DNA from 3 places in the Bradyrhizobium quebecense genome. Region 1 is predicted to be linked to each of the others. Evidence: predicted binding sites of a transcription regulator. Region 1 holds the regulator's gene; each other region holds the start of a gene.

What was found. Region 1 encodes PhoB, which activates phosphate uptake and scavenging genes when phosphate is short. Its sites were predicted from a motif close to TGTCATNNANCTGTCAT; they were not measured.
Region 2: HU230_RS16320 (phospholipase C) is a predicted target of PhoB. The motif match lies at 1,160-1,176, and genes of this name have one in related genera.
Region 3: HU230_RS00595 (inorganic phosphate transporter) is a predicted target of PhoB. The motif match lies at 4,805-4,821, and genes of this name have one in related genera.

Annotation. Positions count from the first base shown of each region.
Region 1 covers NZ_CP088022.1:7,783,315-7,793,279, reverse strand. Annotated here, with positions in the region: gene argF (ornithine carbamoyltransferase) at 1-432, opposite strand, end outside; gene HU230_RS37255 (aspartate aminotransferase family protein) at 432-1,637, opposite strand; gene HU230_RS37250 (GcrA family cell cycle regulator) at 2,134-2,646, shown strand; gene phoB (phosphate regulon transcriptional regulator PhoB) at 2,795-3,505, opposite strand; gene phoU (phosphate signaling complex protein PhoU) at 3,636-4,352, opposite strand; gene pstB (phosphate ABC transporter ATP-binding protein PstB) at 4,364-5,185, opposite strand; gene pstA (phosphate ABC transporter permease PstA) at 5,182-6,027, opposite strand; gene pstC (phosphate ABC transporter permease subunit PstC) at 6,032-7,021, opposite strand; gene pstS (phosphate ABC transporter substrate-binding protein PstS) at 7,252-8,262, opposite strand; gene HU230_RS37215 (ATP-binding protein) at 8,399-9,712, opposite strand; gene HU230_RS37210 (putative bifunctional lysylphosphatidylglycerol flippase/synthetase) at 9,797-9,965, opposite strand, start outside.
Region 2 covers NZ_CP088022.1:3,363,527-3,373,491, reverse strand. Annotated here, with positions in the region: gene HU230_RS16325 (alpha/beta fold hydrolase) at 1-877, shown strand, start outside; gene HU230_RS16320 (phospholipase C) at 1,191-2,894, shown strand; gene HU230_RS16315 (cytochrome-c peroxidase) at 2,931-4,250, shown strand; gene HU230_RS16310 (aldo/keto reductase) at 4,323-5,108, shown strand; gene HU230_RS16305 (hypothetical protein) at 5,303-6,223, shown strand; gene HU230_RS16300 (DUF599 domain-containing protein) at 6,237-6,914, opposite strand; gene HU230_RS16295 (glutathione S-transferase family protein) at 7,038-7,691, shown strand; gene HU230_RS16290 (YidB family protein) at 7,808-8,176, shown strand; gene HU230_RS16285 (hypothetical protein) at 8,393-8,596, shown strand; gene HU230_RS16280 (hypothetical protein) at 8,750-9,697, shown strand; gene HU230_RS16275 (DUF1489 family protein) at 9,817-9,965, shown strand, end outside.
Region 3 covers NZ_CP088022.1:107,752-117,716, forward strand. Annotated here, with positions in the region: gene HU230_RS00580 (hypothetical protein) at 1-1,072, shown strand, start outside; gene HU230_RS00585 (DUF5413 family protein) at 1,266-1,700, shown strand; gene HU230_RS00590 (autotransporter outer membrane beta-barrel domain-containing protein) at 1,973-4,669, shown strand; gene HU230_RS00595 (inorganic phosphate transporter) at 4,898-6,520, shown strand; gene HU230_RS00600 (Crp/Fnr family transcriptional regulator) at 6,584-6,952, shown strand; gene HU230_RS00605 (DUF4112 domain-containing protein) at 7,162-7,710, shown strand; gene HU230_RS00610 (hypothetical protein) at 7,772-8,062, opposite strand; gene HU230_RS00615 (DUF3309 family protein) at 8,285-8,449, opposite strand; gene HU230_RS00620 (hypothetical protein) at 8,587-8,964, opposite strand; gene msrB (peptide-methionine (R)-S-oxide reductase MsrB) at 9,143-9,556, opposite strand; gene msrA (peptide-methionine (S)-S-oxide reductase MsrA) at 9,672-9,965, opposite strand, start outside.

The sequences.
Region 1 (9,965 bases):
GGTCATGAGGTCGGCCATCACCTGGCAGGGATGCGAACGCCGGGTCAGGCCGTTGATGACGGGCACGGTGGCGTGGGCGGCGAGCTCGAGCAGCGCGTCATGGTTGAGGATGCGGATCATGATCGCATCGACATAACGCGACAGCACGCGCGCGGTGTCGGCGATGGTCTCGCCGCGGCCGAGCTGCATCTCGGCGCCGGTCAGCATGATGGATTCACCGCCGAGCTGGCGCATGCCGACGTCGAACGACACCCTTGTGCGGGTCGACGGGCGCTCGAAGATCATCGCCAGCGTCTTGCCTTCGAGCGGCTTCCTGCCCTTCTCATGCGCCTTCAGCCTCGCCTTCATGGCGGCTCCGGCTTCGAGCATGTTGCGCAGCTCGGCGAGCGGCAGCTCGTTGATGTCGAGGAAGTGACGGACCGGCTTGCTCATTATCCAGCCGCCTTCTTCGGCTGCGGCGCCGATAGCACAGAGCAGGCGCGCTCGAGCGCTGTGATCGACTGGTCGATCTCGGCCTCGGTCACGATCAGGGGCGCCAGGAACCGCACCACATTGTCGCCGGCGCCGACGGTGAGCAGCTTCTCGTTGCGCAGCGCGGCGATCAGATCGCCCGACGGCACCACCGCCTTGACTCCGATCAACAGGCCCTCGCCGCGCACCTCCGACAGCACGCCGGGATAGCGGTCGACCACGGAAGCGAGCTTCTGCTTGAGCAGCAGCGACATCTTCTGCACGTGCTCGAAGAAACCGGGCTTGAGCATGACGTCGAGCACCGCATTGGCGGCGGCGACCGCCAGCGGATTACCGCCGAAAGTCGAGCCGTGCGAGCCCGGCGCCATGCCGGCCGCAGCCTGCGCGGTCGCCAGCACCGCGCCGATCGGGAACCCGCCGCCGAGCGCCTTCGCCAGCGACATCACGTCCGGCGTGACGCCGGTGCGCTTGTAGGCGAACAGCTCGCCGGTGCGGCCCATGCCGGTCTGCACCTCGTCGAAGGCGAGCAGCAGGCCATGCTCGTCGCACAGCGCGCGCAGTGCTTTGAAGAACGCCTGCGGCGCCGAGCGCACGCCGCCCTCGCCCTGCACCGGCTCGATCAGGATGCCGGCGGTGTGCGGGCCGATCGCCTTCTTCACCGCCTCGATGTCGCCGTGCGGCACCTGGTCGAAGCCGTCCATCGGCGGGCCAAAGCCTTCGAGATATTTCGCCGAGCCGGTCGCAGCCAGCGTGCCCAGCGTACGGCCATGGAAGGCGCCTTCGAAGGTGATGATGCGGTAGCGTTCGGGATGGCCCTTGGAGAAGTGGTGGTGGCGGACCAGCTTGATCACGCCCTCCATCGCTTCGGCGCCGGAATTGCAGAAGAACACGAAGTCGGCAAAGCTCTGCTCGCACAGCCGCGCGGCAAGCACCTCGCCGTCCGGGCTCTTGAACAGGTTCGACATGTGCCAGAGCTTGGTCGCCTGTTCCTGCAGCGCCTTGACCAGATGCGGGTGCGCATGCCCGAGCGCGTTCACCGCGACACCCGAGGTGAAATCGAGATAGCGGTCGCCGTTGGTTGCGATCAGCCAGGCGCCCTCGCCGCGCTCGAAGCCGAGATCGACCCGGGCGAAGACGGGGAGCAGATGCGACGAGGCGTTGGTCATGGCGTTCACTGCCGGTTTGAAGCCGTCAATTGCTGCGCGCCTTGACGCCAACGCAGCAACCGCCAGCTTCGGAAAACAAAACGGCCGCCTTTGCGGGCGGCACGTACGGGTCATTCTATGCGGCGGCCGGTAAGTGTCAATCGTCAGGAGCCGGCCTTTGCTGGCCTTCCTGCAATGCGAAACCAGCGCAATCCGGAGCATTCCGGTGCGGTGGAAAAGCCTCATAGCAATGCTTAACTTTGTGGGAACATGTGGACGCACGGCCGCGGACTCTTGCGCCAGAGTCACGCCATATTGTAGCGTTTGGCCTGTCGGGTACGACATCTCGTGCGGCAGTACTGGACCCTCTAAGTAGCCTTCGTGTCTCGTGTAAACGTTCGGGCGCAACACCGTGCCCGGCGAGGGCTAAGGGATTCTGGCCGCAGGGATATTTGTCCAGATTGGCTCGCAGCGCCGCTCCGATGAGTGGCCGGCGCCATGCGAAAGGAAGAATGCGATGACTGTATTGACCTGGTCCGACGATCGCGTCGAGCAGCTGAAGAAGCTCTGGGAATCCGGCCTCTCGGCCAGCCAGATCGCGGCGGAACTTGGCAATGTGACGCGAAACGCCGTGATCGGCAAAGTGCATCGGCTCGGCCTCTCCGGCCGCGCCAAGGCCCCCTCCACGGCCGCGCCGCGGCAGCGCAAGGCCCGCCCCGCCCAGCACATGATGCGGGTGGCGCGCCCGGTCTCGCGCGGCAACACCGCGCTTGCGCACGCCTTCGAGGTCGAGATGGAGCCCGATCCGATCTCCTTCGACAACGTGGTGCCGATGAGCCAGCGGCTGTCGCTGCTCGAGCTCAACGAGGCCACCTGCCACTGGCCGGTCGGCGATCCCTCGAGCCCGGAATTCTTCTTCTGCGGCGGCAAGGCGCTCGCCGGCCTGCCCTATTGCGCGCATCACTCGCGCGTTGCCTACCAGCCCGCCAACGATCGCCGCCGGCCGTCGGCGAAGCCACAGATCAAGTAGCACTCGGGAAACTGCCTGGACTGCAAAAACAAATCCCCGCGAAAGCGGGGATTTTTTTGTGTGATCGTAGCGCGGAAGTATCCACCAGCGTCGTCCCGGCGAAAGCCGGGACAACGCCGTGTTGTGGCTTGAGGTTGCCGTGCAAGCCTTACGGCTGCGGCTCGGCCTTGGCAAACCGGTCGTCGAGCGCATAACCGGCGCCGCGCACGGTGCGGATCGGATCCTGCTCGCGGCCCGGATTGAGCAGCTTGCGCAGGCGGCCGATGTGCACGTCGACGGTACGCTCATCGATATAGATGTCGCGGCCCCAGACGCTGTCGAGCAGCTGCTCGCGGCTGAACACGCGGCCGGGATGCTCGAGGAAGAATTCGAGCAGCCGATACTCGGTCGGACCGAGATCGATCGGACGTCCCGAGCGCGCCACGCGGCGCTTCTCGCGATCGAGCTCGATGTCGCCGTAGGTCAGCACGGTTGCAAGCCGCTCCGGGCTCGCGCGGCGCAGCAGGCCCTTCACCCGTGCCAGCAATTCCGGCACCGAGAACGGCTTGACGATGTAGTCGTCGGCGCCGGTGGCAAGCCCGCGCACGCGCTCGCTCTCCTCGCCGCGCGCGGTCAGCATGATGATCGGAAGCTGCTTGGTCTCGGGACGCGCCCGCAGGCGGCGGCACAGCTCGATGCCGGACAGGCCCGGCAGCATCCAGTCCAGTACCACGAGGTCGGGAACGCGCTCCTTCAGGCGGGTGTCGGCATCGTCGCCGCGCCCGACCGTTTCGACATCGTAGCCTTCCGCATCGAGGTTGTAGCGCAACAGTGTCGTCAGCGCTTCCTCGTCTTCGACTACCAGAATGCGTGCGCTCATCGGTTTAAATTCTCTCTCTGTGGTGATCCGTTGCCCAGACGCAAACCGAAACGCTTACTTTCCTGACCATAATCCCCGCGGAGACGACTTGTCGTGAAGACAATCCGGCCCCGCGCCTGCGGATCATGTCCTAGGTACCCGGCACCGTGGTGGCAAAGTTGGTCATGTCGCCCTTCGGGCGCTTGTCGGTGATCTGCTGGCCCTCGATCATGTAGAACACGGTTTCGGCGATGTTGGTGGCGTGATCGCCGATCCGCTCGATGTTCTTGGCGCAGAACATCAGATGGATGCAGAACGAGATGTTGCGCGGATCCTCCATCATGTAGGTCAAGAGCTCGCGGAACAGCGAGGTGCAGATCGCATCGACCTCCTCGTCGCCCTTCCAGACGTTCATCGCCGCCGGCAGATCGTGCGCGGCATAGGCGTCGAGCACCGACTTGACCTGCGACAGCACGAGGTCGGTCATGTGCTCCAGGCCGCGGATCAGCTTCAGCGGCTGGAAATCGCTTTCCAGCGCCGCGACGCGCTTGCCCATGTTCTTGGCGAGGTCGCCGATCCGCTCGAGGTCGGTGGCCACGCGCATCGCGCTGACGATTTCACGCAGGTCGATCGCCATCGGCTGGCGGCGGGCGATCGTCAGCACCGCGCGCTCTTCGATGACGCGCTGCAGCTTGTCGATCTCGATGTCGGCGGCGACCACGCGCTTGCCGAGCGCGACGTCGCGACGGATCAGCGCGTCGACCGACTCGGTGATCATCCGCTCGACGAGGCCGCCCATTTCGGCGACCAGGCGAGTCAACTCCTGCAGGTCGCTGTCGAATGCCTTGGCGGTATGTTCAGAAGCCATCTTGTATCTCCTCAGCCGAACCGGCCGGTGATGTAATCCTGAGTCCGTCGATCGCTCGGCGAGGTGAAGATCTTGTTGGTGTCGTCGAACTCGATCAGCTCGCCGAGATACATGAAGGCGGTCTTGTCGGAGACGCGCGCCGCCTGCTGCATGTTGTGGGTGACGATTGCGATCGTGTAGTCCTCGGAGAGCTCCTGGATCAACTCCTCGACCTTGGCGGTCGAGATCGGATCGAGCGCCGAGCACGGCTCGTCGAACAGGATCACCTCGGGCCGCACCGCCACGGTGCGCGCGATGCACAGGCGCTGCTGCTGGCCGCCGGAAAGCGACAGGCCGGAAGCGTTCAGCTTGTCCTTGACCTCGTTCCACAGCGCGCCGCCGCGCAGCGCCTTCTCGACCCGGTCGTCCATCTCGGACTTCGAGATCTTCTCGTAGAGGCGGATGCCGAAGGCGATGTTCTCGTAGATCGTCATCGGGAACGGCGTCGGCTTCTGGAACACCATGCCGACCCGCGCGCGGAGCAGATTGAGGTCGAGCTTGGGATCGAGAATGTTGGTCTGGTCCAGCATCAGCTGACCGGTGGCGCGCTGGCCGGGATAGAGGTCGTACATCCGGTTGAAGATCCGCAGCAGGGTCGACTTGCCGCAGCCGGACGGTCCGATGAACGCGGTGACGCGGTTGGTACCCAGCGTCAGGTTGATGTTCTTCAGCGCGTGGTGCTCGCCGTAATAGAAGTTAAGGTTGCGCACCGTGACTTTCGGCGGCGCTTCCGGCAGCGGCGTATGCGGTGCAACGTGGCTCGGGTTACTGGTTGAAACGGAGAGCTCGGTCATTTTGCGGCCCTTTCGGCACCAAGGATACGCGCGCCGATATTCAGCGCGAGCACGGTGAATGTGATCAGCAGTGCGCCGCTCCACGCCAGCTCTTTCCAGTAGGCGTAGGGGCTCTGCACGAAGTTGTTGATGGTCACCGGCAGGTTGGCCATCGTCTTGGTCAAGTCCCAGCTGAAAAACTGGTTCGACAGCGCGGTGAACAGCAGCGGCGCGGTCTCGCCGGCGACACGGGCGGTCGCCAGCAGCACGCCGGTGATCAAGCCGCTACGCGCAGCACGATAAGCGATCCGCTTGATCACCAGCGAGCGCGGCAGGCCGAGCGCGGAAGCCGCCTCGCGCAGCGGATTGGGCACCAGCAGCAGCATGTCCTCGGTGGTGCGCAGCACGACCGGGATCACGATCACGGCGAGCGCGAGACTGCCTGCGATCGCCGAGAAGCCGCGCATCGGCACCACCACCGCACCATAGATGAACAGGCCGATGATGATCGAGGGTGCGCTGAGCAGGATATCGTTGATGAAGCGGATCACCGAGGTGAGCTTGTCGTGCTTGCCGTACTCGGCGAGGTAGGTGCCGGCGAACAGGCCGAGCGGCGCGCCGATGCCGACGCCGATCACCGTCATGATGACCGAGCCGACGATGGCGTTGAGCAGGCCGCCTTCGGTCGAGCCCGGCGGCGGCGTGTTCTGGGTGAACAGCTGCACGCTGAGGCCGGCAAGGCCGTTATAGACCAGCGTGAACAGGATCAGCGCCAGCCAGGTGACGCCGAACAGCGCCGCGCCGACACAGAGTGCGCGAATGACGATGTCGCTGCGGCGGCGGGATTTGTAGATCGGGTTCATGGCCCTATTTCCCCGCTTTCGTTTCAAGCCGCATCAGCATCAGCCGCGCGCCGGCGAGCACGAAGAAGGTCAGCACGAACAGCAAGAGGCCGAGCAGGATCAGGCCGGACTGGTGCAGGCCGTCGCTCTCGGCGAATTCGGAGGCGATCGCCGCCGAGATCGTGGTGCCCGGCGCGAAGATCGACGACGAGATGCGGAACGAGTTGCCGATGATGAAGGTCACCGCCATCGTCTCGCCGAGCGCGCGGCCGAGCGCCAGCATAATGCCGCCGATCACGCCGACCCGGGTGTAGGGGATCACGACGCTGCGGACGACTTCCCAGGTGGTGCAGCCCATGCCGTAGGCGGCTTCTTTCAGGACCGGCGGCACGGTCTTGAACACGTCGACCGAGATTGCCGTGATGAAGGGCAGCACCATGATCGCGAGGATCAGCGCGGCGTTGAACAGGCTGAGATAGGACGGCGGACCTGCGAACACCGCACCCAGCACCGGGACGCCCTCGAAGATCCGGATCATGAAGGGCTGGAACGTGTTGGCCAGGAACGGGCCCAGCACGAAGAAGCCCCACATGCCGTAGATGATCGAGGGAATGCCGGCGAGTAGCTCGATGGCGATGCCGATCGGGCGGCGCAGCATTTGCGGGCAGAGCTCGGTGAGGAAGATGGCGATGCCGATGCCGACCGGAATGGCGATCAGCATCGCGATGACCGAGGTGATCAAGGTGCCGTAGATCGGGCCGAGCGCGCCGAGCACCGGCGGATCGGCCGAGGGCGCCCAGCGCTGCGTCCAGAGGAAGGCGAAGCCGTACTCCTTCATCGCCGGCCAGGCGCCGGCGATCAGCGACAGGATGATGCCGCCGAGGATCAACAGGACCGAGATCGCCGAGACACGGGTGATCCAATAGAAGGTGAGATCACCGAGCTTGAAGGCGCTGAGGGCCTTGGCGCGATCGTAAGGTCCCGCGGCTTCCATCACATCGCTCTGAACAGCCATGTCTGCCACGCCAATCCCCTCATTACTATGTGAAAGCTACGCAAACCGCTACGCCCCGAAGCGATCTTCACTGACGCATTTGGCCGGGCGTCGGTCCGGCTTGCGCCACCCGGGGCGCGAACCGCGGTCCCCGCCCCGCGTTTCTTGCCGCGGTGATGGAGCCCGGATCTCAATCGGTCGACCTGTGCCGCCCTTGGGAGGCGGCACAGGTGTTGTTCAAAGCGTCGGACTTAGCTCTTGATGTCCGAGGACCAGGTCTTCTCGATCAGCTTGACGACCGATTCCGGCATCGGGATGTAGTCGAGCTCTTCGGCCGCCTTGCCACCCTTCTCGAAGGCGTACTTGAAGAACTTGAGCGCTTCCTGCGAGGCCGCCTTGTCGGTCGAGTCCTTGTGCATCAGGATGAAGGTCGCCGCGGTGATCGGCCAGGAGGCTTCGCCCGGCTGGTCGGTCAGGATCACGTAGTAGCCGGGAGCCTTGGACCAATCAGCGTTCGACGCAGCAGCCTGGAAGGCGGCGATCGTCGGCTGTACGGTCTTGCCGGCCTTATTGACCAGCGCGGTGTAGGTCAGCTTGTTCTGCTTGGCATAGGCGTATTCGACATACCCGATCGCGTTCTTGGTCTGGCCGATGTTGCCGGCAACGCCCTCGTTGCCCTTGGCGCCGACGCCGACCGGCCACTCGACCGCGGTGCCGGAACCGACCTTGGACTTCCAGTCGGCGTTCGACTTGGAGAGGTAGTCGGTGAAGTTGAAGGTGGTGCCCGAACCGTCCGAACGGCGCACGACGGTGATCGCGTCGGCCGGCAGGGTCAGCTTCGGATTGAGCTTGGCGATCGCCGCGTCATTCCACTTGGTGATCTTGCCGAGATAGATGTCGCCGAGCACTTCGCCGGAGAGCACGAGATCGCCCGGCTTGACACCTTCCAGGTTCACGACCGGAACGATCGCGCCCATCACCATCGGCCACTGGACGAGGCCGTCCTTCTCGAGCTGCTCGGCCTTGAGCGGCGCGTCGGTCGCGCCGAAGGTCACGGTCTTGGCCTGGATCTGCTTGATGCCGGCGCCGGAACCGATCGACTGATAGTTCAGGCCATTGCCGGTGTCCTTCTTGTAGGCGTCAGCCCATTTCGAATAGATCGGGAACGGGAACGTTGCGCCGGCGCCGGTAATATCGGCAGCGAAGGCCGACGTCGAAGCGGCGACCAGGCCGGCAGCGACGATAGCTTTGATGAAATTCATGGGGTGGTCTCCATCTTGTGAGCGAAGCGCCAATTGCGCCCGATCGCGCCCACGCCGGTCCATCTAGGAGCGGTCGGTGCTGCTTTTACGAAGGTTGGATGACAGTTGGATGACAGTACTAAGCGACTGAAAACGCTTAGCTTTGGGTCGGTAACGGGGTCTTCGGCCGGGGAAAACAGGCGGTAAAGGTCGCGCCATTGTTCGGCACGCTCTCGATCAGAAGACGCCCGCGATGACGGTTAAGAATATGTTTCACCAGCGATAATCCGAGGCCGGTTCCGCCCTGGTTACGGCTGTCGCCGACGTCCACCCGGTAGAACCGCTCGGTCAGCCGCGGCAGGTGCTCCGGGGCGATGCCAGGGCCGAAATCCCGTACCATGACACGGATTTCGGGGCTCCCCTCGCCCGATGCGCCCGAAACGGCCTGATTGAGCGACACTATGACGCGGCCGCCCGAGGCGCCGTATTTGAGGGCGTTCTCGATCAGGTTTTCGAACAGGCGGAGCAGTTCCTCGCGGTCGCCCGCAATCGTGACCGAGGTCGGCGGCAGGTCGACGTCGATCTCGACCTGGCGCTCGCTGGCCAGCGCCTCGAGCCCGTCGGCCACCTGGCGGATGATCGGCACGATATCGATCGACGCCTCGGGCCGCACATGGGCCGACAGCTCGACCCGCGACAGCGACAGCAGGTCGTCGATCAGCCGGGCCATGCGGGTGGCCTGGGTGTGCATGATGCCGAGGAAGCGCTCGCGCGCCCGGGCGTCCTCGCGGGCCGGCCCCTGCAGCGTGTCGATGAAGCCGGACAAGGCGGCGAGCGGCGTGCGGAGCTCATGGCTGGCATTGGCGACGAAATCGGCGCGCATCTCCTCGACCCGGCGCAGCGGCGTCAGATCGTGGAAGGTCATCAGCATGCATTTCTCGGTGCCGCCGAACTGGGTCGGCACCGGCACCGGCGTGATCACCAATTCCATCCAGCGATCGACCGGAACGTGGTCGGAGTAGGTGGCGCGGCGCGGCTCGGTGGTCGCGATCGCCTCGCGCAACGCAGTGATAATCTCCGGCGAACGCAGGGCAAATTGCGCCAGCTCGTTCTTGCGCAGGGCCGGCGCCAGCTGGGCCGCGGCGGTGTTGAGATGGATGACGCGGCCGGCACGGTCGAGCAGCACGGCCGGGTCCGGCATGCCGGCGACGACGGCGCTGACGGCGGTCGCCTCGACCGGATTGCCGTGGCGGACATCCTCGCGCGAGGTGCCGGCATCATGCAGCCGCCATGGCACCAGCGCCGCGGCCGCGATGCAGACGAACACCGCGCAGGCGCGCACCAGCGACAACTCGCCGAGCGCGACCACCACGCTCAATGCCAGCGCTGCGGCAAGCAGGATCAGCGCGGAATGGCGCAGCCGATCGGGCCAGGGCGAGAAAATCGAATGCGGCGTATCGTCAATGGCCATTGCGGCGGCTTTCTTCCCGTCGGTTCATGTCTCGCCCAGGCGTGGTCAGATCGACCGTCCCTCGGGAGGCATCGGGCCGCGTCATCAGACCCCGGAATCACCGCGCTTGCGGACCAGAACCGCCTCATGATGCGGCTCAGCGCGGGGACCCGAATCAGTCTGCGGCAGCCGCTTGAGTCGGGCGCCGACGATAACCTCCCGAAACGTCAGCAAGATTACAGATATGACGAACGGCGCAATATAGTAGAGCAGC
Region 2 (9,965 bases), 4.3 Mb from region 1:
CGCGACAACCGACGACGGCGTGCGGCTCTATTTCGAGGAGACCGGATCCGGCCATCCGGTGATCCTGGTCCATGAATTCGCCGGCGACCTGCGCAGCTACGAGCCGCAGATGCGGCATTTCGGCAAGCGCTTCCGCACCATCGCCTACAATGCGCGCGGCTTCCCGCCGTCTGATGTGCCCGAGCAGGTCTCGTCCTATTCGCAGGCGCGCGCCGCCGACGATATCCTTGCCGTGCTCGATCACATCGGCGCGCCGAGGGCGCATATCATCGGCCTCTCGATGGGTGGCTTTGCGACCTTGCATTTCGGATTGCGTCATCCGGCGCGGGCGCTGTCGCTGTGCATCGGCGGCTGCGGCTATGGCGCCGAGCTCGACAAGCGCGAGACGTTTCGCGCCGAGGCCGACGTGATCGCGGGCATGATCCGCACGGAGGGCATGCCGGCGTTCGCCGAGCGCTACGCCTACGGGCCGACGCGCGTGCAGTACGAGAACAAGGATCCGCGCGGCCACGCCGAGTTCAAGACCATGCTGGCCGAGCACTCGGCGGTGGGATCGGCCAACACTCAGCAGGGTGTGCAGAAGGAGCGACCCTCGCTCTACACGCTGGTCGACGAAATGAAGCGCATCACGGTGCCGACGCTGATCATCACCGGTGACGAGGACTGGCCGTGCCTGCTGCCGGGCATTCTGATGAAGCAGAGCATTCCGTCGGCCGCGCTCGCCGTCATGCCGAACTGCGGCCATGCCATCAACATCGAGGAGCCCGACGAATACAACCGGATCGTCGGCGATTTCCTGGCGCAGGTCGAAAGCGGCCGCTGGCCGATGCGCGATCCGAGAGCGGTGAGCGCGTCGATCACGGGGATGAAGGACTAGCTGGCTCGGCCCAATACGTCGCGTTGAATTGTACGACTACAGGAATCGTGCCGGATCGTGCGTACATGAACACGTCGTACGCGCGGAAGTAGGTCTCAACATGACGCGCGTGCCGGCGTCATTGAGTTCGCGATCGATTCGATGACATCGATGCGATATTCGTTCGCGCGCGCCGCAACCGCCGCGTGAGATCGAACGCGTGACGATCACGTCGCGATGACACGTCAATCGCAAAACCGACACAGAGCTGTTACGCGCGCTGGCTAATGTGTCGCATGTCGACGTCATAAATCCTTAAAAAATGGGGCAAGAAGTGAAGGCGAAATTCCTTTCAACGGTCGGAGTCTGTCTGGTCGCTGCTGCTGCAGTTGTGTGCAGCGCCGCCGCTCACGACGATGATAGAGATCACGTTCATCGTCATCCGCACGACATCCACACGGCAACGCCGATCAAGTATCTCGTCGTGATCTTCAACGAGAACCGCTCATTCGATCATTATTTCGCAACCTACCCGAATGCGGCCAACCCGACCGGCTCGATTCCGTTCATTGCGAAGCCGCATACGCCGAAGGTCAACAACCTCGCCAACGCCAATCTGCTGACCAACAACCCGAACACCAATCCGGCCAACGGCACGGGCGCGACCAATCCGTTCCGGCTCGATCGCACCCAGGCCAACACGCGCTCGCAAAACCACGCCTATACGCCCGAGCAGCAGGCGGTCGATAACGGCAAGGAAGACCTGTTTCCGAAATTCACCGGTCGCGGCACCGCCGGCGGCGTCGGCGCCTTCGGCACCAACGGGCAGGTGATGGGTTATTTCGACGGCAACACGGTCACCGCATTCTGGAACTACGCACAGAACTTCGCGATGAGCGACAATAGCTGGACCGACACCTTTGGTCCGTCGACGCCCGGCGCGCTCGAGGTGGTTGCCGGCCAGACCAACGGTGCGCAGAACATCGTCGGCACGTCATCGTCGATCGCCGACGGCCAGGGCGGCCTGACGTTGATCGGTGATACCGACCCTGCCTACGACGCCTGCTCGAGCACGACCAGCCAGGTCCTGATGACCAGCAAGAACATCGGCGACCTGCTCAATGCCGAGCACATCAGCTGGGGCAGCTTCATGGGCGGCTTCGACCTGACGCTCAAGAACAGCAACGGCACCACCAACTGCGCCCGCAGCACCTTCTCGAGCAACGTCAACGGCAGCATCGTCGACTACACCCCGCACCATGCCTGGTTCCAGTACTACAAGTCGACCGCCAACCCGACCCATGCGCGGCCGAGCTCGGTCGACGCAATCGGCCGCAGCTATGTGCCCGGCAGCAAGACGCTCGATCCGGCAAATCATGCCTACGATCTCGAGGACTTCTACGCCTCGGTGAAGGCCGGCAACTTCCCGGCCGTCTCCTACATCAAGATGCCGGCCTATCAGGACGGTCATCCCGGCAACTCCGATCCGCTCGACGAGCAGGTGGGCAATGTCGAGCTGATCAACTTCCTGCAGAAGCAGAAGGAGTGGCGCGAGACCGCGGTCATCATCACCTATGACGACTCCGACGGCTGGTACGACCACCAGTACGTTGCGCCGATCAGCGCCTCGTATGATCCGACAGCCGACCAGGTCAACGGTCCCGGCCAGTGCGGCCGCGGCATCGGCAAGCAGACGCAGCCAAAGGGCCTGAACGGTCAGCCGGTGAACGGCCGCTGCGGTCCCGGCACGCGGATCCCGTTCCTGCTGATCTCGCCTTACGCCAAGAAGAACTTCGTCAGCCACACGCGCATCTCGCAGGCGTCCGTCGTGCGCTTCATCGAAGACAACTGGCTGCACGGCCAGCGTCTCGGCGGCGGCGCGTTCGACGATAGCGTCGAATCGATCACGGACATGTTCGACTTCGATCATGGCCATGATCACGATCACGACCGCGACGATCAGCAGAACAAGCTGTTCCTCGATCCGACGGCCGGCACGGTCATCGTCAGCCCGCCTGATGATCATCCCCATCACTAACGCTCTGGGATCACTGGACGTCATATGAACGGCCGCATGTTGTGGCTTCTCGGCGCCGGCCTGCTCTGCATGGCCGGCGCCGTTGCGGCAGTCGAGACCCAAGGACTTCCGGGGACAAATCCGAGCCCGGTGCAGCTCAGGCGTCCGCCGATCGCCCCATTGTCCGGCATGGCGCAGCTCGGCCAGAAGATCTTCTTCGACGCGTCGCTGTCCTCGTCAGGCGCATTGTCGTGCGGCTCCTGTCACAGTCCGGATCACGCCTACGGGCCGCCCAGCGATGCGGCGGTCATGTTCGGCGGCCCCGCGCAATCGCGGCAGGGGACGCGCGCCGTTCCGGGACTGACCTATCTGGAACGCCAGCCGAATTTCAGTATCGGACCCGAGAAGGACGAGGACGACAATCTCGTCGACTTCGCGCAACTGGCCGCGGCAGGCCAGCAGGCTGCGCGTGCGAAAAAGGTCGCGACCGGGACCGCGGCGTCGGCGGTCAACATCGTGCCGCAGGGTGGGCTGTTCTGGGATGGCCGCGCCGATACGCTGCAGGACCAGGCGATCTTCCCGCTGCTCGATCCTAATGAGATGGACGGCGGCAGCATCGAGGTGGTGGCGCAGAAGCTGCGCCAGGCGAGCTATGCCCCGCGCTTTGCCGAACTGTTCGGCGCGAACATCTTCGACAACACGCGGCTGCTGGTCGCGGAGGCAATGTTCGCGGTCGCGCGCTATCAGGTCGAGGAGCCGAGCTTCCATCCCTACAGCAGCAAGTTCGACTACTGGCTGGAAGGCAGGGCGCGGCTGAGCGAGAGCGAGTTGCGCGGCCTGCAATTGTTCAACGATCCGGACAACGCCAATTGCGCCGGCTGCCATACCTCGGCGCCTACCCGCGACGGCCTGCCGCCGCTGTTCACCGATCACCAGTATGAGGCGCTCGGCGCGCCGCGCAACGCCGCGCTCGCCAGCAACCGCGATCCCAACTATTTCGATCTCGGGGTCTGCGGTCCGTATCGCACCGACATTGCCGAGCAGACGCAATATTGCGGGATGTTTCTGACGCCGACCTTGCGCAACACCGCAACCCGCCGCGTGTTCTTCCACAACGGCGTCTTCACGAGCCTCGAGCAGGTGCTGGATTTCTATAACTTCCGCGATACCAATCCTGAGAGGGTCTACCCGCGTGCGGCCGACGGTACGGTGCGGAAATACGACGATCTGCCGGAAAAGCATCACGGCAATGTCGACGTCGCCGATCCGCCGTTCGAGCGCCATCTCGGCGACACGCCCGCGATGACCGCGCAGGACGAAGCCGACATCATCGCCTTCCTGAAGACGCTGACCGACGGTTACCAGGCGGAGCGGTGAGCCGTCGCGACGGCTCATCGCGGAACCCATGCGTGAGTTGGCAGGTCCTCGTCATGCGCGCATAATGGGCGCATGAATGTCGTCGAAGGCAACGGTGCCAGAATTCCCGCGATCGGGCTCGGCACCTGGGAGCTGCGCGGGCGGACCTGCGCCCGCATCGTCGAGCAGGCGCTGCGGCTCGGTTACCGGCACATCGACACCGCCCAGATCTATGACAACGAGCGCGAGGTCGGCGAGGGGCTGCGCGCCTCCGGCATCAAGCGCGACGATGTGTTCCTGACCACCAAGGTCTGGACCACACATTTCATGGCGAAGGATCTCGAACGTTCCGCCAAAGAGAGCCTGGCGCGGCTGCGTATGGCCGAGGTCGATCTGTTGCTGCTGCACTGGCCGCATCCGCACGTGCCGCTTGCCGAGACGCTCGGTGCGCTGGCGCGGGTCAAGCAGGCGGGACTGGCGCGGCATATCGGGGTCTCGAACTTCAACGTGGCGCTGATCGAGGAGGCGGTGGCGGCGTGCCCCGAGCCGCTCGCCTGCGATCAGGTCGAGTACCATCCTTATCTGAGCCAGGCCGATGTGATCGAAGCCTGTGCGCGCCATGGCATGGCATTCGTCGCCTACAGCCCGATCGCGAAAGGACGCGTCAAGGGCGATCGCGCGCTGGCGCGGATCGGCGACCGTTATCGCAAGACGGCTGCCCAGGTCTGCCTGCGCTGGCTGGTGCAGCAGAATGTCTCGGCGATCCCGCGCACGTCGAAGCTCGAGCGGCTCCAGGAAAATCTGGACATCTTCGACTTCGAGTTGTCGGATGAGGACATGCGCGAGATTTCGGCAATCGGGGGCACGGCCGCGCGCTGACGGCCCATCTGAACGCCCATGGCGCGTTGGGTCCTTGCCTGTGAATCGCCGCGCGGAAAATGGCTGGGCAGCGGTCCGGATCATGCTATTGCGCGCTGGCCGATTGCGGTTTTGCACCGAATGGGGATTGAGGCAGGCGGGTTCCAGCCGGTATTGTGACCGGCGGGGAGACGACACTGATGTGATCGAGTGGGATGAAGTTTCGGCCAAACGCGGATCTGATGGCATCGGTGTTCGTGCACCTGATGCTGCTCGCGCTGATTTTCCTGTATTCGGAGGTGCATCAGTTCGATCCAGTCGCCGCTGACACGGTGCCGGTCGAGATCGTGACGCCGCAGGAGGTCGCCAGGAGCGAGATCAAGAGCGAGATCAAGCCCGATCCGGTGCCGAGCCCGTCGCCGACGCCGGAGCTGCAGTTACCATCGCTCGACAAGCCCGTGGACACGGCCAAGTCTGAACCACCGGCGCAAGCGCCGGCAGCACAGCCGCAGCAGGCCCAGCAGCAACCGCCGCAGAAGCAGGCGACGCCGCCGGAGCCCAAGCCCAGCCCGGCTCCGCAGCATGCTGCCGTCGAGCCGCCGGCACCGCAGACGCCGGCACCCCAGACGCCGCCGATGCCCCAGCCAATGGCGCAGCAAGCAGCGACGCCGTCGCCACCCGCCTATGTGCAGCCCGAGCCGGACCTGTCCGTCAAATACAATGTCATGCTCGGTTTGCCGCCCGACATCCCCATCAAGCCGCCGGCCGAAGCGCCGCACGGCCCCGGTCCCGGCAAGGACAATTTCGACGCCGCTGCCACCGAGCAGGCCGACGTCGGCTCCAGCGTGGTCGCCGAGTTCCGCCGTCATCTGAAGAGCTGCATGAAACTCCCGGCGACGCTGAGCACCGGCGATGACGTCAGGATCAAGCTCAGGGTGTTCATGAAGCCCGACGGCAAGCTCGGCGCATCGCCGTTGCTGATCGAGGCTACCGCATCGGAAAAGGGGCCGCTGCTGCTCAAGAGCGCGACCGAGGCGCTGCAGGCCTGCCAGCCCTATGCGATGCTGCCGCGGGATCGCTACGGCGAATGGAAGGTGCTCGACCTCGACTTTACGCCGCGCGATTTCGCATCGTGAGCCGAGGCAAGTCTCAGCTTCCCATCGCCTGCCAGGCATTCGAGGCGAACTGCCGGCGCCAGATCACGATGACGACCGCGGCGGTGGTGGCGAACAGCACCCAGGGGCTGACGAACCAGCCGAGATAACCGAGCGCGAAGAAGAACGCGCGCTGGCCGCGATTGAAGTGCCGGCCCGCGGTCTCGAACAGCCGCGTGGTGCGGATCACATGCGCCTCGGCTTCCGGTGTATCGCGCTGGCCGGCCGGCGGCATCGCGCCGAACAGGATCGCAACATAGTTGAACAGGCGATAGGCCCAGGCGAATTTGAAGAACGTGTAGATGAAGATCAGGATCAGCCCGATGCACTTGATCTCCCACAAAGCGGGTGAGGGCGTCAGGTTGACCGGCAGCGCACCGAGCACCGCGAGCGCGTCACTGGTCGCGCGCAGCAGCGCCAGCGCGCCACCGATCGCGATCAGGCTGGTGGAGGCAAAGAACGCGGTGCCGTTCTGCAGGCTGGCCATGATCTGCATGTCGACCATCCGCGCATCGCGGTTGAGCAGATTCCTCACCCAGATCTCGCGATAGACATGCATCCGCGCCGACAGGCTGTCGCGTCCGTAGGCGGTGTGCTCCAGCGTGATGGCGTAGACCAGCCATTCCAGCGCGAAGAAGCCGACGGCCAGGATGTCGACCCAATAGCCGGTCATTGGTGCCTTCCTTCGTCAACGCGCGGCAGGTCCGCGCCGCGCTGCATCCGCATCCGCGTCATGTACAGGTTGAACGCGTGCAATGCACTATGGCAAACTGGCGTGGCAACAGGATTCACAGGCATGCTCAAGCTCGTCATCGGCAACAAGAACTATTCGTCATGGTCGATGCGGCCTTGGCTGGCGCTGCGCGCCAACGACATCCCGTTCGAGGAAATCTTCGTTCCGCTCTACACCGACCAGGCCGACAAGGACCGCATCCTCAGCTTCAGCAAGGCCGGCAAGGTGCCGACGCTGATCGACGGCGACGTCACGGTGTGGGATTCGCTGGCGATCATCGAATATCTCGCCGAGAAGTTTCCCGAAGCGAAGCTCTGGCCGTCGGATCGCGCCGCGCGCGCGCATGCCCGCGCGATCTCGGCGGAGATGCACTCCGGCTTCGTGCCGCTGCGCAGCGAATGCGGCATGAACCTGCACCGGCCAATCCGCGCCGTCGCGCTGTCGGACGATGCGCGGGCCAATGTGGCGCGGATCGAGGAGATCTGGGCCGATTGCCACGCGCGCTACGGCAAGGAGGGTCCGTTCCTGTTCGGCGCATTCTCCGGGGCGGACGCGATGTACGCGCCCGTGGTGCATCGTTTCCGCACCTATGCGATCCCGGTGAAGGCCGAGGCGCAGCACTATGTCGATGCCATGATGCAGCTTCCGGCGTTCCAGCAATGGACCAGCGACGGCCTGGCCGAGACGCTGCGGATCGAGCGATTCGAGGACGCCTGACCGGTCCTGCGCTGCCGAATTGTGACAGCGGCGGCAAAGATCGCGGCTTGACGCCGCGGGGCCGAAGGCGTCGAATCCGAAAGACCGGTTTTGCAAGTCGTGAAAGGACTTAGACCATGGGCATTCTCGATTCGCTGGAGAATTCACCGGAGCTGAAAGGCATGCTTGGCCAGCTCGGGGCGGCCGTCATCCCCGTCGTGCTGGGTCAGGTGATGGGCAATGGCGGGCAGGGCGGCTTGTCGGCGATCGTGGCCAAGCTCGAGCAGGCCGGCCTCGGCGAACAGGTCAAATCCTGGATCGGTACCGGCCAGAACCTGCCGATCACCGCCGAGCAGCTCCAGGAGGTACTGGGCAGCGACACCGTCAAGCAGCTCGCCGCCAAATTCAACATTCCGGTCGACCAGCTGTCCAAGGTGCTGGCCCAGCAACTTCCGGCTGCGGTCGACGGCGCGAGCCCCAACGGAAAGTTGCCGCATACCGCCTGAGGCCGTGGAACCGGGTTCCGGCCGAGGTCGGCGGGCAATTTCCGGCTGGCACGTAAATTGCTGCCTATCGCCCTGAAAAACCTGCAAAATCGCACCTTCGTCATGCCCCAATCTTGCTGGATTTGGGGCGGTGCGATGTGCTAGGTTGCCGCAGGGTTCTCAAAATGCCGGCTTGAGCTATCGGGACTGTCAGCTCAGCCAGCAATCTCTAAGAAGATGGAGAGGGCGTTGAAGCATAAGTACTCGATTGGCGAGATCGTCTATTTCACGGCCAGCAACGTGGCGCGCCCCGCTGCGAGCGGCACCTATGAGGTGATCCGCCTGTTGCCGACCGACGGTGACGATTGCCAGTATCGCATCAAGAGCTCGACTGAAGCTTTCGAACGGGTGGCCAAGGAGAGTCAGCTCGCGCTGTCCTGAACGCGTTGTGCGCAAGCCGGTGGCTGGAGCGGATTCCGCGCCGTCGCCGTCAAAAGGCCCTGTTCGCAGACCCATTGTGCTGAAGGTTGGACGTCGGGATGGCGGCGTTCGCCGTCGCCGGCTGTGCTTACGCTGTGTTGAGGGACATCGCGCATGAATTGGGCTTCCTCGCTGGATCAGATCTGGCGCTCACCGACCTTCCCGATGTGGCTGACGCTGGCCGCGGCGGGCTTCTTTGGGATCGTCGTTCTGGTCACGCTGCTGCGCGCGGAAAAGTCCGTCGCCAACGGTGCGCTGACCGTCATCACGCTGCTGTCGATCGCGGTTGCGGTCGCCGCCACGATCCGCGGCTTCGGGCCGGGGGGGCAGGCGGCGCCCGCCGACACACGGACGGCGCAATTCACCAGCCAGACCGCGCCGGCGCTGGCCTGCATCGACGACCTTGCCGGAGACGCCGTCCTCAATGCCTGCGAGAAGGTGCTGTTCGGTTCGTCTGACACAGCCGCTGCGGCGGTCAGCTATGCGGCGGCGCAGATTTCGCGCCTGACCGCGCTCGGCGACCTGGCAACCGCGGAGCGCAATTCCACCACCGAATTGCAGGCGCTGCGCCGCGCTGTCGAGCACGACCGCTACGGTCTGGTGGCCTACGCACTGATGGCGCGAGACCACTGCACGCCGACCGCGTGCCCCGCGTTCCGCTCGCTGGGCGACAACCATCAGATCATCAATAACATGAACGAGCGGACCTACGAGAACCTGGTCACGCGCTACGCCGCGTCCTGGAACGCACCGGCGGGCGCGCAGGCGTCGGCTGCCAACGGCCTGATCGCAGCGTTGCCGCCGTCGATGCCCACCGGCAAGCCGACCAATGCGGAGTTTCCGAGCGCGTCCTCGACGCCGCCGGTCAGTATCATGACGCCCGAACCGGCGAAGCCGGCCGCTGCGGCCCAGCCGCCGGCCGCACGTGCCGCCGCCGCACCGCCCGCGGCCCCGAAGCGGCCGCCCGCGCCGAAGCGCCCGGTCCAGATCGCGCCGGCTCCTGCGCCGGCGGCGCCGCCGCCTGCCGCGGCAAGCGCGCCGGCGGCCGCGAACCAGGAATGAGCGTGATGACGGCGGCTTGAGCCGTCGTCATCACGCTGTTCCGGGTAGTAAATCCCGATATCCACTGCCGCTGCTATCGCTCCCTTTCCAAAGCGCGCGCCGGCCGCTACATCCGGCGCATGCCGCTTCATCTCATCAAGCTTGCCGTCGGTTGCGACTCGGTCAAGGAACTCAAGGGCTGGGTCGCCGAACGGATGGCGACCGCGAAGAAAAAGGGCCTGCCGCTCCGTCACGTCCACATCACGCGGATGACGCCAAAGCGCGAGGA
Region 3 (9,965 bases), 1.1 Mb from region 1:
CGCGCCGCCCCCGGCCGCCCCGGGTGTGCGCGGCTTCCGCGACATCACCGCCGACGCCGACGATCTCGGCCGGGCCGCCGCGCAAGCCAGCCGCAACGCGCGCAAGACCTACGCCAACGTGCCGTCGCCCTCGCCGGAATTCGACCGGCTCGAGCCGAGCCTCGAAAACCGCGGCGGCGATCCCGAGGCGCCGTATTCCTACGAGGAGTCGATCGAGGAGGCGGAGCGCTACGCCCCGCAGCCGCCCCAGGCGCCGCCGCCGCGCGCGCGGGTCAGCAATGCCGAGCGCGAGCCGAAGCGGCCGCGTGTCGGTTCGATGTTCCCGTTCAAGACCGCGATCGTGATCGGCATCCTGCTGATCCTGGCCGGCACCGGCATCCTGCTGCGGCAGCAGGCGACCGCCTTCGTCAGCAGCCTGTTCAAATCCTCCGCCCCCGTCGAGGCGCCGAAGGATGCCGCGGCGACGCCTTCGAGCAAGAAGATCACCGACCGCGTCGGCCAGCCGTCGTCGTCGGGCGAGCCGGTCGCTCCGGTGGCGCAGCGCGTGGTGCTCTATGACGAGGACCCGTCGGATCCGAAGGGCAAGCAATATGTCGGTTCGGTGGTCTGGCGCACCGAGCAGGTCAAGGGCTCGGGCAACCAGAAGCCCGACATCGCGGTGCGCGCCGACATCGACATCCCCGATCGCAAGTTCAAGATGACGATGTCGTTCCGCCGCAACACCGATTCATCGCTGCCGGCGAGCCACACCGCGGAATTGACCTTCATCCTGCCGCAGGACTTCGCCAATGGCGGCGTCGGCAACGTGCCGGGCATCCTGATGAAGTCCAACGAGCAGGCGCGCGGCACGCCGCTGGCCGGGCTCGCGGTCAAGGTCACCGACGGCTTCTTCCTGGTCGGCCTCTCCAACGTCGACGCCGACCGCTCGCGCAATCTGCAGCTGTTGAAGGAGCGCTCCTGGTTCGACGTGCCGCTGGTCTATACCAACCAGCGCCGCGCCATCATCGCGATCGAAAAGGGCGCCCCCGGCGAGCGCGCCTTCAACGACGCGTTCGCCGCGTGGGGTGAGTAACAGCTTCAGCGCTCACCTCGGTACTCACGATCTCATCGCCCGGCTGTGTCCGGGCGATTCCGTATCGCAGCGAAGTCCGGCTGTTGCAGCGCATCGACGCGATGATCCCGGAACATTACCGGGCGCTTTCGATTTTCCCTAGAACCGTTGCGTGACTGCGTTACACTCGCCTGATGTCGGGCAGGGGCACGCTATGAAACGCTATCTGATCTTCGCAGCCATCGGGCCGTTCATCGGCGGCTTCCTGCTGCTGCTCATGACCACCTATCAGTCCGGCTACTGGACCGAGACCAATGGCGGCGAGGTGGCGAAGCTGCTCGTCGTGTTCGTGAAGTCGCTGCAATACAATTATCTGTTCGGCATCGTGCCGTCGCTGATGTTCGGCGCGGTCGACGACATCCTGATGCATATGCGGCGGATCACGCCGACGGTGCGGATGCTGATCGTCGGCGCGGTGGCGTTCGTCGGCGCAGCGCTGACCTACGCCTCGCACGGCTCCGAAAGCGGCGCCGTGCAGTTCATCCTCTACGGGCTGGTCGGCTTCATCCCAGGCGTGATCACGTCCTGGCTGGCGCACAAATATGCCGAAGAGCAGCACGTGCCGGCGACGCCGGCATCCCAGCATTAGGACGTTCACGGAGCATCTCGATCCTTCGAGATCACGAACCCCAGATGACTCCAGTCCGCGCGCGCCGCGATCCGGATATCCATACCGCTTATACCGTTAGCGCCAAGACCAAGCCAAGCAGATTGTTGCCGTGTAGCAACAAGAGGCGACGATCCGCAATTTCGGTAGTTGAGTCGGTTCAGTCCACATTGCGTCTGTTACGATAATCGCCTCAGAGTTGTGCCCGAGCGTTGGCGCTTTCTAATCTGGATTGCCCGACGGGAAGGCTGGGAATGCGCAAGTTGGGAATTCACTATCGCGGCGTCGCTTTGCGTCGCTTGACGCTGGCTACGGGACTACTGACAGCACTTCCGTTGTGGATGAACCGGCCGGCCTATGCCGACTGCACGCCCGCAGCCGCTGACGGAGTGACGGCGTTCTGCACGGGCACGACCACCAATCAGGGCGGCGGCGCACCTGGCACCAGTGCTAGTGTTCAAGGCTTTGGCTACGGAACCGGCAGCGAGGCTGGCGTCACCATCAACGTCGGCACCGGGAGTACGCTCACAGGCAATTCTGCCGGCATCTCCATTCACGACGGAACGGTAACTAATGAATCCCGTGGCATCATTTGGGGACCAATCAAAGGCGTAGTGGCTAGCGGCAATTTAACGCTAACCAACAAGGCGGATGGTTCCATCTTCACTACTGGACCGACGGCGATCACCGTCGGCGGCACCGCCAACATCAACAATTCTGGGGGGATTATCGGACTCTTTATAGTGGCCGTTGCTGTTGCGAATGGCTCTGTGGTGAACAACGCTGGCGGACGCATCACTGGTGACATCGTCGGAGTTTCCGGCGGATCTGGTGTCGTCGTTTCCAATTATGGCATCATCAGTAGCAACAACTATGCGGCTTTGGAGATATTTGGAGGCTCGGTTGTAACCAACGCTGCGAGCGGCAGCATCTTCGGTTTGGCTTACGGAATTTTGGCTAGCGGCGACGGACTGTCCGTCTTTAACGTCGGCTCCATTGCGGGGACCTTTGCAATCTCGACGACGGGCAGTGGAACATCAATCTTTAATGCTGGCTCCATCTTTGGGGGCTCTACCGCGATTCAATTCGGCGGTGGAAATAACACGCTGACGCTTGCACCGGGCTCATCTATCCAAGGTCTGGTGTCCGCGTCCGGCAGCGACACTTTCCAGCTCGGGGGCCACGGCACTGCGGTTTTCGACCTGAGCTCGATCGGCGCGGCCCAGCAATACCGGGGCTTTTCGACCTTCAACGTGGTCGACAATGCGACCTGGACGGTCACCGGGACATACGGACAAACCAATCCGTGGACGGTGAAGGGAGGTACGCTCAACGTCAGCGGCGACCTGTCGGCGGCTACCAATCTCACCGTGGCGGGTGGCACGCTCGTGGGCGTGGGCACGGTCGGAGCGACACAAGTCAATTCCGGCGCCATATTCGCGCCGGGCAACGGCTCGCCAGGCACGTCGATGACGGTGTCGGGCAATCTCGCCTTCCAGCAGGGTGCGATCTATCAGGTGCGGGTCAATCCATCGATTGCATCCTTCGCCACCGTCAGCGGCACGGCCACGCTCGACGGCGCTACCGTGAACGCGTTCTATGCCCTAGGCAGCTATGTTAACAAGCAATACACCATCCTGACCGCAACAGGCGGTGTGTCCGGGACGTTCGGTTCGCTCGTCAACACCAACCTGCCGGCGAATTTTCAAACCGCACTGAGCTATGACGCCAACGACGCCTATCTCAACTTGTTCCTGAACTATGCGCTTCCAAGTGGCAACCAGCAGGCGGTTGGCAACGCACTGACTGGTTTCTTCAATAGCAACGGCAGCATTCCGCTGCTCTACGGCTCACTCTCCGCCGGCGGCCTGACGCAGGCTTCCGGCGAGAGCGCTACGGGCTCGCAGCAGGCCACATTCAATGCGATGCACCAGTTCATGGGCCTGCTTGCCGATCCGTTCATGGGTAGGGGTAATGGCTTTGGCGGAGCATCGGCGGCGACCGGTTACGCGGAGGAGGGCGACCAGACGAGCGCTTATGCGGCACGCCATCGCGATGACGCGTTTGCGATGTTCACCAAAGCGCCGCCGGCGGCGCTTGTGCCGCGCTGGAACGTGTGGGTGGCGGGATATGGTGGCTCGCAATCGACAAGCGGCAATGCGGCCATTGGTTCAAATGACACCACGAGCCGCATTGCTGGCACGGCAGTCGGAGCAGACTATCTGTTCTCGCCGAACACACTTGCGGGCTTCGCGCTCGCTGGCGGCGGCACCAGCTTCAGCGTCAACACACTCGGCGGTGGCCGCTCCGATCTATTCCAGGCCGGTGCTTACATCCGCCATACCGATGGCCCGGCCTACGTGACCGCCGCGCTCGCCTATGGCTGGCAAGACATCACCACCAACCGCACGGTCACGGCCGCCGGCATCGACCAGCTTCGCGCTGAGTTCAATGCCAATGCCTATTCCGGCAGGCTTGAGGGCGGCTATCGTTTCGTCGCGCCGTGGACCGGCGGCGTGGGGATCACCCCTTACGCCGCAGGCGAATTCACGAGCTTCGAACTGCCTGCCTACGCTGAGCAGGCGACCTCGGGCTTGCCGAGCTTTGCACTTCGGTATGCCGGCCGGAGCGTGACGGATCCGCGCAGTGAGCTCGGCGTCCGCACCGACAAGTCCTTCCTGATGCAGGACGGCATCCTGACGCTGCGCACGCGCTTCGCCTGGGCGCACGACTGCAATCCGAACCGCCTGGCTGCGGCCACCTTCCAGGCGCTGCCGGGCGCCAGTTTTGTCGTCAACGGCGCGGCGCAGGCAAGCGACTCCGCCTTGACGACGGCATCGGTCGACATGAAGTGGCGAAATGGCTGGTCGGCGGCCGCGACGTTCGAAGGCGAATTCTCCAACGTTACCTCGAGCTATGCCGGCAAGGGCGTGGTGCGCTACGCTTGGTGAAGTGGCGTTTGCGACGAAATGAGCGTCTTGCAATCTGACAGGAAGCCAAGCTTAACGCACCGCGAGCGACAGATGGCGCCGTTACGCTAAATTTATCAATAGATTAGACGCCGGCCGCAGGCCGGGCACATCGTCTTTCATGGAACTGTCATATGGACGTCATGTCAACGTAGTCCAAATGTCACATGGCCGCTTTTGTCCTCCCGCGGCCGTGAGGGAGGGCGATCCATGAGCGATGCAGCGTTACCTGGTTCGATCGAGCCTGCGCGTAGCGGCGGGCCCGATCTCGAGAAAGGCTTTCATCCCCTCACCGGCATCATCTATCTCGGCGTGGTCGGCGCCGCGCTGCTGTTCGTGGCCTACAGCATCTACGCGGATGTTGGCGCGACGGGCCCCGGCAAGACATCCTATCTCGCGTTCCTGCTGCTGTTCGTGGCGCTGTTGATCTCGCTCGGCTTCGAATTCGTCAACGGCTTTCACGACACGGCGAACGCCGTCGCCACCGTGATCTACACCCGTTCGATGCCGGCCCACATTGCCGTTGTCTGGTCGGGCCTCTTCAATCTGATCGGTGTGCTGCTCTCCAGTGGCGCCGTTGCTTTCGGCATCGTCTCGCTGTTGCCGGTCGAGTTGATCCTTCAGGTTGGCAGCAGCGCCGGGTTCGCCATGGTGTTTGCGCTCCTGATCGCCGCCATCATCTGGAACGTGGGTACCTGGTATTTTGGTTTGCCTGCCTCGAGCTCGCACACCCTGATCGGATCGATCATGGGCGTCGGCATCGCGAATGCCCTGATGCACGGACGGGAGGGGACCTCCGGCGTGGATTGGTCGCAGGCCGTCAACACCGGCAAGGCGCTGCTGTTGTCGCCGCTGTTCGGATTTGCGCTCGCTGCCATCCTGCTCTACGGGCTGAAAACCGCGCTGTTGCGCGCAACGCCGGCGCTGTTCGGCGAGCCGAAAGGCGATCAGCCGCCGCCATGGTGGATCCGCGGCATCCTGATCCTGACCTGCACCCTGGTCAGCTTTTTCCACGGATCGAACGACGGTCAAAAGGGCATGGGTCTCATCATGCTCATCCTGATCGGCGTGGTCCCAACCGCTTACGCACTCAACCGCGCGATGCCTGCGAGCCAGATCGCGGCATTCACCGCGAATTCGGCGGCGGCGAGCAAGGTGATCGAGGATAGGGGAGCCGATCGCAAGGTGACGGGCAATCCGCGTCCGGCGGTGACGAACTACATCGCCCTTCGGCAACTCACCGACGATACCTATCCGTCACTCGTCGTTCTCGTCGGCGAAATCCGCGATCAGGTCGTTCAGTACGGTTCGCTGGCAAAATTCCCGGCCGAGACCGTCGGCAACACGCGCAACGACATGTATCTGGTGTCGGAGGCGTTGCGCTCGCTCATGAAGAGCAGCGACAGCGGGCTGAACGATGCCGATGTCGCGACGCTCAATCGCTACAAGGGCTCGCTGGATGCCGCGACCAAATTCATCCCGTCCTGGGTCAAGATTGCGGTCGCCATCGCGCTCGGTCTCGGCACGATGGTCGGCTGGAAGCGGATTGTCGTGACGGTGGGTGAAAAGATCGGCAAGACCCATCTGACCTATGCGCAGGGTGCCTGCGCCGAGATCACGGCAGCGGCGACCATCGCCGCGGCAGACGGGTACGGCTTGCCGGTGTCGACAACGCATGTGTTGTCGTCCGGCATCGCCGGCACCATGACCGCAAACGGATCCGGCCTGCAATGGTCGACAATCCGCAACATCGCCATGGCCTGGGTTCTGACCTTGCCGGTGGCGATGCTGATCTCGGGCCTGCTCTACTTTGTTTTCGCGCATTTGTTTTAGCCGGAGCAGCAAGACAACCGGATGTAGGAGATCTGCATCCGGATTCGGGGAAAGGAATTTCGAGTGGCAGATGCAAGCTTCAGCCTTCTGACGGGCAACGATATCGAAACGCGCCTGGTCCGGGCCGGCGGCCTCATCTTTCGCGAAGGTGAGCAGGCCAACGAGCTGTTCGTGATCAAGAGCGGCTATGTGCGCATTCAGGTCGGTAACAAGACCATGGCGGACCTGGCGCCTGACACGATCTTTGGCGAAATGGCATTGATCGACAACGAGCCAAGAAGCGCGACCGCCACGGCGCTCACGGATGTCGAGCTCGTCCCGGTCTCGGAAAAGCAGTTTCTCTTCCTCGTCAGCCAGACGCCGCATTTTGCCCTGAAGGTGATGAGGACGCTGGCCCAGCGGCTCAGAACGATGAACAAGGGCGTCTATTAGGCGAGGCGAACAGAGCATCTCGCCAATTCACGCTTCGCGCGAAAACCTCTCGCTGAGCGTTGCAGCCAAAACGGCGGACATTCCCGTCTGCCGTCGCTTCGGCTTGACGCCGTCGGCGGCGCGCGGCACGTGACGACGCTTGAACGGCCTTGAACGTGACACAGTGGTAATGTGACGCAACTTGAACCACCTGCCGGCGTTACCATCTGATGGCCATGCCCGAGGACGACATTTTCTCTCCCCACGCCACGCGATCGCGGCCGCCGTTCGGCGGGGCGCAGGCGCGCGGCAAGGTCATCGATCAGGACGGGCGCGAGCTCGGCGATGGCCCGCTGCATCCGCAGTTCCAAGGCTTTCAGGAAAGCTTCAGCTTCGACTTCCGCAACTCGACCGCCAACCCGTTCGGCAACCTGACGCGCGAGGAGCGGCTCGCACGGCTGGAGATGATCGCAAAGCTGCTCGACGTCGCCTTCGTCGTGCCGGGCACCAATGTCCGCTACGGCATCGACGGGTTGATCGGCCTGATCCCGGTGATCGGCGATCTCATCACCACCGCGATCTCGCTGTGGCTGGTGCGCGAGGCCCGCTTGCTGGGTGCGCCCTGGCACATCACCGCGCGGATGCTTGCCAATGTCGCGGTCGACGGCGTGGTTGGCATGGTGCCGGTGGCGGGCGATGCCTTCGACGTCATGTTCCGCGCCAATATCCGCAATGTGCGGATGCTGCGGCGCTGGCTCGACAAGCAGCCGAGACTCTAACCTCAAAAACAAAAGCCCCCGGATCGGTCCGAGGGCTTTTCGTTAGCGACGAGTAGAAGGTCTATGCAGCGTCGGCGTCGGTCTGGGCCGGCTCGGGGCGCGGACGGCGCGGCAGCGGGAAGCCTTCGCTCTCATACAGCGAACGGATGCCGTTCTGGTCGAAACGGGCTTCCTCGACCTGGAGATAGGCGCCGTTCAGCGAGTCCGCCGGCAGCTCTTCCATCGCAAAGCGCACGGCTTCGGCGGCAGTGCCGAAACGGCGATAGGCGAAGCCGGCCCGCTTCTTCTTGCGGATCGCGGCGGGGAACAGTTCGGCGGACGTGTTATAGTTGAACGGACGCAGGGGACGCATGGTCGACGACCTCTTGTGTTCTTGGCATAGAGCGGCGAAAGGGATTTTGGGGGACGGCGGCCTATAATCGGCGGCGCGCCGTACATGTCATTTCGATCCCTAATATAGGCCTCTTTGACAAAAATGCGACCCCAGAAGCGCCCCCGGCAGGGCACATGCTGAATCCGCGCATGGCACGCGGTCGATCAAAATAACTTAATCAATTTCAATAGCTTACAGCCATTAAATCTTGTCGAGCAAGGCCAGGATCACGACCACGATCAAAATCACCCCGAAAAGGCCCATTCCGGAGTGGCCGAGACCATAGCCATAGCCGCGGATGCGGCCGCTATAGCCGCCCAGCAGGATAATCAGCAGGAGGATGATGAGGATCAGTCCAAGCGACATGGCGCCCTCCTCAGAACAGGCGGCAGCCGCACGGCGAGACGCCTACGGCCCCGCGAATTCGGAGCAAAGCACATTCCGGGGCGCGAGTCGTTAAGGCCGCCGGCCGATCACGAGGATGTTGTTGGGCGCCGGGGCGGCTATTTCTTGCTTTCGTCGATCGGGAGCACCTTCAGGGGCGTCGGATAGGGCTCGACCCGCAGCGAGTCGCTGGCGATCAGGCCGATCTTGTGCAGCGGCGCCTGTTCGAGCTCGCCGGAAGCGGATTTGTGCACGGCGTATTGCCAGACGCTGATCGAGCCCTTGGCGACCAGCATCTTGGCGATGCCGCCGGCATTCTGGCCCTCGACTTGCGCGAGATCGGCATCCGTCAGGCCGATGGCGATTTCGTCCTTGGAGGTGATGACCTTGAACAGCGAGATCTTGTCGGCGGCGAAGGCCGGCATGCTCACGGCGCTCCCGATGACGAAGCTGGCAAGACCGAGACCAAACAAAAGCTTTGCTGGAATTGGCGACATCAAAATTTCCTTATGTTTACGCGCGCGGAAGGACGGCCGCGCCAAAACAAAACCCCGCGCGACCGGTTCTTGGTCGCGCGGGGCGGAGAAATTGTTCGACGTGAGGCCGGGATATTTGCCGGACCCGCCATCGTCATTGCCGGGCTTGACCTGGCAATCCATCGCAGAGCGGCAGCTGTTACTTCTTCTCGTTCAGCTTCAGCGCCGCCGAGTTGATGCAGTAGCGCAGGCCGGTGGGGCCGGGGCCGTCGTTGAAGACATGGCCGAGATGGCCGTCGCATTTCGAGCACAGCACCTCGGTGCGGATCATGCCGTGGCTCACATCGTGCTCCTCGTCGACATGGCTCTCGACCGCGGGCTTGGAGAAGCTCGGCCAGCCGCAGCCGGAATCGAACTTCTGGTCGGACTCGAACAGCGGCTGCCCGCAGCCGGCGCAGACATAGGTGCCCTTGCGCGGATCATGCTCATATTCGCCGGTGAAGGGCCGCTCGGTCGCCTTCTCCCGCAGCACGGCGTACTGCATCGGCGTCAATTCCTTGCGCCATTCGGCCTCGCTCTTGCGGACCTTGCCGTCGGTTTTGGTATCGGACATTCAACCTCCTTGGTTTGATCGTCATTGCGAGGAGCGGAGCGACGAAGCAAGCCATCTTTCCGCTTGCCGCGATATGGATTGCTTCGCTTCGCTCGCAATGACGGGAAGCGTCGCCTCAGTTGGTGACCTTGGTGCTGCTCACCAGCGTCGGCTTCTCGATGTAGTTCTCCGCGAAGATCTTCTTCAGGTTTTCGACCTTCGGGATGTCGTTATACGCAATATAGGGTTGGTTCGGGTGCAGCGTCAGATAGTCCTGGTGGTAGCCCTCCGCCGGATAGAACGCCTCCAGCGCGCCGACCTTGGTGACGATCGGCTTCTTGTAGACCTTGGCGGCGTTGAGCTGGGCGATATAGGCGTCCGCCACCTTCTTCTGCTCGTCGCTGGTCGTGAAGATCGCCGAGCGATACTG